3 regions of the Acidovorax sp. NN32 genome follow, and region 2 is predicted to be linked to each of the others. Evidence: predicted binding sites of a transcription regulator. Region 2 holds the regulator's gene; each other region holds the start of a gene.
What was found. The regulator sigma-54, encoded in region 2, starts transcription at its own class of promoters, with help from an activator protein. The targets are predictions, from matches to a motif close to TGGCANGNAANCTGCTTT.
Positions count from the first base shown of each region.

Region 1 (3,272 bases), 400 kb from region 2:
ACCGAGAACGACTTCATGAAATAGTCGGGCTGGTTGCCTTGTTGGCGCTCGATGGCAGGCAGCAGGGGCATGGGCGCGTTGCGCACCAGCCACCAGGTGCCCAGCGCCAGCAGCCCCATGAGCACGACGGGCAGATAGAGCGAGAACTGTTCCCAGCCCTGGCGGACCCAGTTGCGCATCACGGTGTTGCCTCCGGGCTAGGCACGACAACCTGGCAGGTGGGGAAAGAGCGCAGAAAACCCCGGTTCATGCGGTGTACTCCGCCAGCAGTGCGGCATAGCGGCCCGAGGCCACCAGCAGCAGATCACACAGTTCGCGCGCGGCACCATCGCCGCCCCGGGCCTGCGTCACAAAATGGGCGGCGTGGCGCACTTCGGCCTGGGCGTTGGCCGGGGCGCACGCGAAAGCACTGCGGCGCATCACCGGCAGGTCGGGCCAGTCGTCACCCATCGCAGCAGCCTGGGACCAGTCCAGCCCCAGCGTGGCCAGCATCTGCTCAGCGGCGGGGCGTTTGTCTTCGGTGCCGAACACCGCGTGTTCGACCCCCAGCGCCTTCAGGCGCACGCGCAGCGGTGCGGAGTCGCGGCCCGTGATGACCGCAGGCGTGATGCCTGCCTTTTGCAGCAGCTTGAGCCCATGCCCGTCCAGCGTATTGAAGCGCTTGAGCGTTTCGCCCGATTCGCTGAAATACAGGCCGCCATCGGTCAGAACGCCATCGACATCAAAGAAAGCGATACGCACGCTCTGGGCGCGCAGCAGCAGCTCGGGGGGAAATTGCAGCACCGGAAAGGTCACGTCAGAAGTCATCACGCAGCGTTTGAACAAGCACGGCCAAAGCCAGTGCACCCGTGGAACCGGCTTCGCCGGGCCAGGGGGTGCGTCTCCCCTTCAAGGGGGGAAGGCGCGAAGCGACTCAGGGGGGTCCTATCCAATGAGGTCATATGACTTTGGCTCGCATCAGGTCGCCGATGTGCACCACCCCCGTGAGCACCCCTCCCGCATCCACCACCAGCACGCTGGTGATGGCATGCGCCTCCATCATTTCGGCGGCGTCCACCGCAAGGGCATCCGGGGCAATGCGGCGCGGGTGGGGGTGCATGACCTGGCCCGCCGTGGCCGTGCGCAGGTCGGCCCCGGCCTCAATGCGGCGGCGCAGGTCGCCGTCGGTGAAGATGCCCAGCACCTGGCCAGCAGCATCCACGATGGCCGAGGCGCCCAGGCCCTTGGCACTCATTTCGCGCATAAGGTCGCTGAAGGAGGCGTCGGGCGCCACACGCGGCACCTCGCTGCCGGTGCGCATGACATCGCTCACATGGGTGAGCAGCTTGCGCCCCAGCGCACCGCCAGGGTGCGAACGGGCAAAGTCTTCAGGGCGGAAGCCCCGGGCGTCGAGCAGGGCTACGGCCAGCGCGTCACCCATGGCCAGCTGGGCCGTGGTGCTGGCGGTGGGGGCCAGGTTCAGGGGACAGGCCTCACGCTCCACGCTGCAGTCGAGCACCAGGTCGGCATGGCGGGCGAGCGTGGACTGCAGCCCGCCGGTCATCGCGATCAGCGGGGCGCCCAGGCGCTTGAGCACGGGCAGGATGGCCGTCAGTTCACCACTTTCGCCACTGTTGGAGATCGCCAGGACCAGGTCGTCGCCCGTGACCATGCCCAGATCGCCGTGGCTGGCCTCGGCCGGGTGCACAAAAAACGCCGGCGTGCCCGTAGATGCCAGCGTGGCTGCAATCTTGCGGCCCACGTGGCCGCTTTTGCCCATGCCCATCACCACCACACGGCCACGGGCCTGCAGCACCATCAACACAGCCTCGGCAAACACGCCATCGACGCGGGCCGCCAGCCCGGTCAGCGCCGCCGCCTCAATGTCAAAGGTCTCGCGGGCCAGGCGCAGGGCCTGTTCGGCGTCAAAAAGGGGCAGCGTGGCGGGCACAGGGATCATCCGGTGGATTCTATCGACCGGGCATGCCTGCGCGGGTGGCAGATTTTTTGCCCTGGCTCTGGCATGGACCCTGCTTCGGACAGAAAACACCGAGGGCCGCAGGAAGGCTCGGATAGCATCGAACCATGTCCTCACTCGCCCTCACCTTGCTTTACCTGTTGGCCGCAGTGCTGGGTGTTGTGGTCTGCCGCAGCCTCAAGCTGCCACCCATGCTCGGCTACCTGGCTGCGGGGGTGCTCATTGGCCCCCATGCGCTGGCGCTGACGCAGAACTCGGAAGGGGTGCGGCACCTGGGCGAGTTTGGCGTGGTGTTCTTGATGTTCGCCATCGGGCTGGAGTTCAGCCTGCCCAAGCTGCGCGCCATGCGGCGCCAGGTGTTCGGCCTGGGGCTGATGCAGGTGGTGCTGACGATGGTGGTGGTCACCGGCGCGGCACTGGTGCTCTCCCGCTGGGTGGGCGGCGTGTGGGATATGGGCTGGCAGACGGCGCTGGCGCTCTCGGGCGTGATGGCGATGAGCAGCACGGCCATTGTGGTCAAGCTCATGGCCGAGCGGGCCGAGCTCGAAAGCGAACATGGCCGCCGCGTGATGGGCATTCTGCTGTTCCAGGATCTGGCCGTGGTGCCGCTGCTGGTGTTGATCCCCGCGCTGAGTTCCTCGTCAGACCAGCTGCTGACCGCGCTGGCGTGGGCGCTGGTCAAGGCCACGGTGCTGGTGGGCATTCTGCTCACGGGCGGGCAGCGGTTCATGCGCTGGTGGCTCACGCTGGTGGCGCGGCGCAAGAGCGAGGAGCTGTTCATGCTCAACCTGCTGCTGATCACGCTGGGCCTGGCCTGGCTGACCGAACTGGCGGGGCTGAGCCTGGCGCTGGGCGCCTTCATCGCGGGCGTGCTGGTGTCCGAGACGGAGTACAAGCACCAGGTGGGCACGGACATCCGCCCGTTTCACGACGTGCTGCTGGGCCTGTTCTTCATCACCATCGGCATGATGCTGGACTGGCACATCCTGGTGGACCGCTGGGCGCTGGTGCTGGCCCTGCTGACGGTGCCGCTGGTGGTCAAGCTGGGGATCATCCTGGTGCTGGCCCGCAGCATGGGGGCCACCACGGGCGTGGCCCTGCGCACCGGGCTCTACCTGGCCCAGGCGGGGGAGTTCGGATTTGTGCTGCTGTCGCTCACGCAGGCCAACGGGCTGGTGCAGCCCGCGCTGATGAACCCCATCCTGGCCGCCATGGTGCTGTCGATGCTGGCGACGCCGTTTCTCATCATGTACAGCAACCGCATCGTAATGAAGCTGGTGGCCAGCGACTGGCTGCAGCAGTCGCTGCAGATGAC
Region 1 is NZ_CP199679.1:5,298,966-5,302,237, forward strand. It holds gene lptC (LPS export ABC transporter periplasmic protein LptC) at 1-179, opposite strand, end outside; gene ACT89O_RS24505 (KdsC family phosphatase) at 247-807, opposite strand; gene ACT89O_RS24510 (KpsF/GutQ family sugar-phosphate isomerase) at 938-1,939, opposite strand; gene ACT89O_RS24515 (monovalent cation:proton antiporter family protein) at 2,065-3,272, shown strand, end outside.
Region 1: the regulator sigma-54 is predicted to act here: its motif matches at 1,975-1,992, upstream of ACT89O_RS24510 (KpsF/GutQ family sugar-phosphate isomerase).

Region 2 (3,272 bases):
CCCCAAAGATCCACCGCCCGCTGCGGCGGCCCCCGAGGCGGCGTCCCCGGCCTCAGCCCCGGCGCTGCGCCCCAGCAACAGCCTTGGCGGCGGCGCCAAGTGAGTGGGCCCGCTGTGAGTACCGGTCCTGACACTCAGGCGGGCAGCCGCCTGGGGCCTGATTCCCAGGCGGGCAGCCGCCTGGAGGTGCAGCACCTGGCGAAGTCTTATGGCAGCCGCAAGGTCGTCAAGGACGTTTCGCTGGTCGTGCAAAAAGGTGAGGTCGTGGGGCTGCTCGGCCCCAACGGCGCGGGCAAGACCACCTCGTTCTACATGATCGTGGGCCTGGTGCGCAGCGACGAGGGAGACATCCGCATCGACGGCCAATCGGTGGCCCACATGCCCATCCACCGGCGCTCGCGCCTGGGCCTGTCGTACCTGCCTCAGGAAGCCTCGATCTTTCGCAAACTCACGGTCGAAGAGAACGTGCGCGCCGTGCTGGAACTGCAGCGTGGTGATGACGGTCAGCCGCTCTCGCGCGACGCCATCGAGGAGCGCCTGACGGCCCTGCTCCAGGAGCTGCGCGTGGACCACCTGCGCGCCTCGCCCGCCATGGCCCTGTCCGGCGGCGAGCGCCGCCGCGTCGAGATTGCCCGGGCCCTGGCCACACAACCGCGTTTCATCCTGCTGGACGAGCCCTTTGCCGGCATCGACCCCATTGCCGTGATCGAGATCCAGCGCATCATCGGCTTCCTGAAGGCGCGGGGCATCGGCGTGCTCATCACCGACCACAATGTGCGCGAAACCCTGGGCATCTGCGACCACGCCTTCATCATCAGCGATGGCCGCGTGCTCGCGCAGGGCACGCCGTCCGAGATCGTGGACAACGCCGAGGTACGACGTGTTTACCTTGGCGAACACTTCAGGATGTAGACATGGCCCCCACGCTTGTCACTTCGTGTACTGCGCTGCCCCCCGAAGGGGCCTTCACGCCTTGGGGCGGCCCGGCGGCGCTCAATCAATGAAGCCTGGACTCTCGCTGCGCGTCTCGCAGCATCTTGCATTGACCCCCCAGCTTCAGCAGTCCATTCGGCTGCTGCAGTTGTCCACGCTCGAACTCTCGCAGGAAGTCGAGCAGATGCTCGACGAAAACCCGTTCCTCGAACGCAATGCCGACGAAGCTCCGCGCGAGGAGTTTGGCCTGGAAGCCGCCGACACGCCCGCGCAGCCCGATGAGTACAGCGCCGATGATGCTATATTTTCAGGAGCTAGCAGCGCAAGCAGCACAAGCGCTGAAGGCCAAAATGATGCTGAAACGCCGAGTGCTGGCGCTGACGAGCCTGACTGGAGCGGTGACGGCACGGTAGAAATGGCGCCCAACGACGCGGAGTGGGGCGGGGATGCGCCCGCCCGCAACCGCAACGACTCCGAAGGCGACGAGGCCGACGCCACCGAGCTGGCCCGTTCGCATGAATCGCTGACCGCCTTTTTGCACCGTCAGGCACTGGCGCTGCGCTTGTCAGAGATTGACCGCGCAGCGCTGCGTTTTCTCATTGAATCGCTCAACGACGACGGCTACCTCGAAGAGTCGCTGGAAGAGCTGGCTATCAGCCTGGCCGGGCCGGACGACCTGGAGCAGATTGAAGAGCTGGTGCACCGCTTCACCGTGGCCCAGCGCCTGCTGCAAAGCCTGGAGCCCACCGGCGTGGGCGCGCGCAACCTGGCCGAATGCCTGACGCTGCAGCTCACGGCGCTGGCTGCCGACGAGGACAGCGATGCTGACCCCGACACGGTGCAGACCGCGCTGCGCATTTGTCAGCAGCCGCTGGAGATGCTGGCCCGCCGCGACATCCGCCGCCTGACGCAGCTGTGTGGCGACGGCGAAGAGCGCACTCGCGCCGCCATGGCGCTGATCGCTCGCCTGGAGCCCCGCCCCGGCCGTCGCTTTGCCGACGTGGAGCGCAACATCATCATTCCCGATGTCATCGTGCGCAAAGCCGGGCGTGCCAATGGACGCGATGGCCAGCACAACTTCATCGTCAGCCTCAACCCCGATGTGATGCCGCGCCTGCGCGTGCACGACATCTATGCTGGCGCCCTGCGCGGCCACAAGGGCGGCGAGGGTCACCAGGGCATGCAGCAGCGCCTGCAGGAGGCGCGCTGGTTCATCAAGAACATCCAGCAGCGCTTTGACACCATCCTGCGCGTCTCGCGCGCCATCGTGGAGCGGCAAAAAAGCTTCTTCACCCACGGCGAGTTGGCCATGCGCCCGCTGGTGCTGCGCGACATCGCCGACGAACTGGGCCTGCACGAATCCACCATCAGCCGCGTGACCACCGCCAAATACATGGCTACGCCAATTGGCACGTATGAGCTGAAGTACTTCTTTGGCTCCGGCCTTGGCACCGAGACCGGCGGCAACGCATCTAGCACCGCCGTGCGCGCCCTCATCAAGCAGTTTGTGGCCGCAGAAAGCCCCGCCAAGCCGCTGTCCGACAGCCAGATCGCTGAGATGCTCAAGGAACAGGGCATCGAGTGCGCACGCCGCACCGTGGCCAAGTACCGCGAAGCGCTCAAGATCGCGCCGGCCAACCTGCGCAAGGCGCTGTAGGTACCCCGGTTGGGGGCGCATGGCTCGCCCTGTTTGAATTTTTCGTTTTTCTATCCGCCACCCCACCATGGCCCGCATCGTCTTCGACCTCCCCCCGCACTTCGGCTTTGCCACCGAGCTGCAGATCTACATCAGCCACGTCAACCAGGGCGGGCACCTGGACAACGCGCAACTGCTGAGCCTGGTCTCTGAAGCGCGGGTGCGCTTCTTCCAGTCGCTGGGCTACCCCGAGGCCGACGTGGGCGGGCTGTCCATCGTGGTCGGCGACATCGTGGCGCAGTACAAGTCCGAAGGTTTCCATGGCGAGACCATGCGCGTGGAGATGGCGCCTGCGGACTTCAACCGCTATGGGTTTGACCTGGTCTTTTGCATGACCGAGAAGACCTCAGGCCGCGAGGTGGCGCGCGGCAAGATCGGCATCGTCTTCATCGGCAAGGCCGACCGCAAGGTGGCGCCGATCCCCGAATCCATCCGCCAATTGCTGCTGGCCCGCGCGGGAACGCCGGATTCCCACGCATTGTCTGAGCGCGTATCCTCCCCATCGACATGAACCAACTCCAACTTTTTCTCCCCTGCGCCGCTGGTGTGGAGGGCTTTCTGGCCGACGAGGTGCATGGCATCACCGGCCTCACGGGGCAAGACCTGCTGGTCGGCCGCGGCGGCGTGCTGCTGCGCGCCTCGT
Region 2 is NZ_CP199679.1:4,902,821-4,906,092, reverse strand. It holds gene lptA (lipopolysaccharide transport periplasmic protein LptA) at 1-103, shown strand, start outside; gene lptB (LPS export ABC transporter ATP-binding protein) at 115-912, shown strand; gene ACT89O_RS22695 (RNA polymerase factor sigma-54) at 1,001-2,590, shown strand; gene ACT89O_RS22690 (acyl-CoA thioesterase) at 2,658-3,140, shown strand; gene ACT89O_RS22685 (THUMP domain-containing class I SAM-dependent RNA methyltransferase) at 3,137-3,272, shown strand, end outside.

Region 3 (3,272 bases), 800 kb from region 2:
CAGCAGGTGGGGCGGCATGGATGGCGAGATCGAGGCGGTCGGCCCACTCGACCAGCTCCGGAACGTTGTCCTCCTGGGCACGTTGGCGTGCGAACCGCACGATCTCCAGCGCATATTCAACGTTGGCAGCCATCCATTCGGTGTCGGTCACGCGCCCCGTCTTGCGGCGCAGCAGCACATGCAAATGGGCGGCAATGGCAAGCTTGTCGGAATCGGGCATGGTCGGCTCCTTATGGCATTTCAGTCATCCATGGCGCTGCGCACCACCAACTGGCCATGACAGGGGCGCAGCCCAAGCCAGTGCCACCGTGGAACTGGCTTTGCCAGGCCACGGGTGGCGTCCCCCTCGGGGGAAGACGCGAAGCGGCTCAGGGGGGCTTCCATCTACCCCAGGCGCTCACGGTGCTGGGCAATGTCGAGCCCGGTCTGCTCGCTCTGCTCATCCACCCGCAGGCCCACAGCCAGGTTGGTGATCCACAACAGCACGGCGGTTGCGACGAGGCTGTAGGCCATCACAGCGCCCACGCCAATGGCCTGGGTGAGCAAGCTGCCTGGCACACCCCCCACGGTGCGGCTGGCCAGCATGCCTGTGAGCAGCGAGCCCACGATGCCGCCGATGCCATGCACCCCAAACACGTCCAGGGAATCGTCGGCGCGCAGCAGGCGCTTGAGCCCCGTGGCGCCCCAGTAGCAGGCCAAACCCGCCACCACGCCAATCACCACTGCCGAGCGCAGCGTGACAAAACCCGCAGCAGGCGTAATGGCCACCAGGCCCGCCACCAGGCCAGAGCAAAGCCCCAGCAGGGATGGCCGCCCGCGCACCACCCACTCGCCCAGCATCCACGACAAGGCACCCGCCGCTGCGGCCAGGTGCGTCACCGCCATCGCCAGCCCCGCACGGCCGTCGGCGGCCACGGCAGAGCCTGCGTTGAAGCCGAACCAGCCCACCCACAACAAGCCCGCGCCCGCCATGGTCAGCCCCAGGTTGTAGGGCTCGAACGCCTCGCGCCCATAGCCCGTGCGCCGCCCCAGGAACCACGCGCACACCAGCCCGGCCACACCCGCATTCACGTGCACCACCGAGCCTCCGGCAAAGTCCAGCGCACCCATCTGGGCCAGCCAGCCCCCTGGCTCCCACACCCAGTGCGCCACAGGGGCGTAGACCAGCAGGGTCCAAAGGCTGATGAAGATCAGCATGGCGGAAAACCGCATGCGCTCGACAAACGCCCCTACCAGCAGCGCGGCAGTGATGATGGCAAACGTGAGCTGGAACATGGCGTACACCGACTCGGGGATGTGCGGCGCCACATGGCTTACGGCCAGCTTGCCGCCAGCGAGCTGAAAGTCCAGGCCCGCAAAGCCGATGCGGTCCCATCCCCCCAGCCAGGGGCTGCCCGGGGTGAAGGCCAGCGAGTAACCCGCCCCAAACCACAGCAGGCTGACCAGCGCGGCAATGGCCACCACGCTGGCCATGGTGTTGAGCACGTTCTTCTTGCGCACCATGCCTGCGTAGAACAGGGCAATGCCCGGCAGCGTCATCAGCAGCACCAGCGCTGTGGAGGTCATCATCCACGCGGTATCTGCCGCGCTGATCGTGGACTGCGCCACCAGCCCGGGACGTGTGAGGGACAAGGAAGGCACCGCTCCCGCCGCCACCTCTGGCGCCGTCTGCGCCAGCGCACTCGCGCACAGGCCCAGACACAGCGACCCTACCCCAACGAACCGGTGGTTGACTCCCCGCATGGCGGCTCCCTTTCGCAAATTGTTACAAGCGCGATTGCACGAGCCGTGCCAGCCCCAACACCCCGATTCCGCCCCTGGAAACCCGATCACTGCCCCACAACGGGGGCGGGAAACCCCCAATGCACCAGCGGAGTGCAGTCGCTACAGTTGCGGCACTCGAAAGCGCGCTTCGGTGTGCCAAGCGAGGGGCCCGAGGAGACACTCTTTCTACCAATAAACAAATTTCAAGCACCCAACGAGGTGCGTTTTTTTCCAGGCGCTGGCGATCCCAGCGCCTTTTTCTTGCCTGTTCTACGCTGGCCTCCCTTTCGCAATGCCCCGGGGAGTCCTGAATCCATAGCAGGCAAGCTGCGAAAATCCTGCGATGGAATGGATTTTTATTACCTTTGCCTCGCTGCTCGCAGGCTTCGTGGATGCCATCGTGGGGGGTGGCGGGCTGGTGATGGTGCCGGCCCTGTTTGCGGCTTTCCCCGGGGCGCCCCCTGCCACGCTGCTGGGCACCAACAAGGCGGCCTCGGTGTGGGGCACGGCCATGGCCACCTGGCAGTACAGCCGCAAGGTGCAGGTTCGCTGGTCGGCCATGCTGCCCGCGGCAGCGGCCGGTTTTGCGGGGTCGTTTGCAGGCGCCTGGGCCGTGACCGTGATGTCGGCCGACTTCCTGCGCAAGCTGCTGCCCCTGGTGCTGCTGGGGGTGCTGGTCTACACGCTGGCCAAGAAAGAGTTGGGGCGGCACCACACACCCCGCTTTGCGGGCAGGGCCGAAGTGCTGGCGGCCTGCCTGATCGGCGTGGTCATCGGCTTTTATGACGGCTTCTTCGGCCCGGGCACCGGCAGTTTCTTCGTTTTTCTGTTTGTGCGGCTGCTGGGCTATGACTTCCTGAACGCCTCGGCCTCGGCCAAGCTGCTCAATTGCGCCACCAACATCGCCGCCATCGCGCTGTTTGCCGCCAAGGGCCATGTGTGGTGGCACTTTGCGGTGACGCTGGCCATCGCCAATGTGGTGGGCAGCCTGCTGGGCACGCACCTGGCGCTCAAGCACGGCACGGGTTTTGTGCGTGGCATCTTCATCGTGGTGGTGAGCACGCTGATCCTCAAGACGGGTTACGACGCGTTCCTGCGCTAGCCGAGGCCCGAAGGGGCTCGTGCCCCCGGATGGCATCATGCTTGCTAAGCTGAGCTGGCCTACCACCAGGGCGCCCCGAGGTCATCGGGGTTGCCCTGCATGGCCCGAATGTGAACGCCCGTCCTATAATTTCTGCGCATTTCCGTTTGATGACGAGGCCCATCGCTGTTGGCGATGCCTGCATTCACCCGCTCCGGCTTGCCTACCCGCATGCCGGATTTTTTGTACCTGAACCACCCCCACAGGAACCTGCCATGAAGTTTTTCAAGTCTGCCGTTGTCACCGCCGTGGCGCTGTGCGCTGCCCTCGCCGTCCAGGCCCGCACGCTGGACGAAATCAAGAAGGACGGCAAGATCATCGTGGCCACCGAAGGCCAGTTTGCCCCGTTCAACTTCTTCGAAGGCAC
Region 3 is NZ_CP199679.1:387,931-391,202, reverse strand. It holds gene ACT89O_RS01815 (hypothetical protein) at 1-220, opposite strand, end outside; gene ACT89O_RS01810 (ammonium transporter) at 385-1,743, opposite strand; gene ACT89O_RS01805 (sulfite exporter TauE/SafE family protein) at 2,108-2,866, shown strand; gene ACT89O_RS01800 (transporter substrate-binding domain-containing protein) at 3,121-3,272, shown strand, end outside.
Region 3: the regulator sigma-54 is predicted to act here: its motif matches at 1,777-1,794, upstream of ACT89O_RS01810 (ammonium transporter).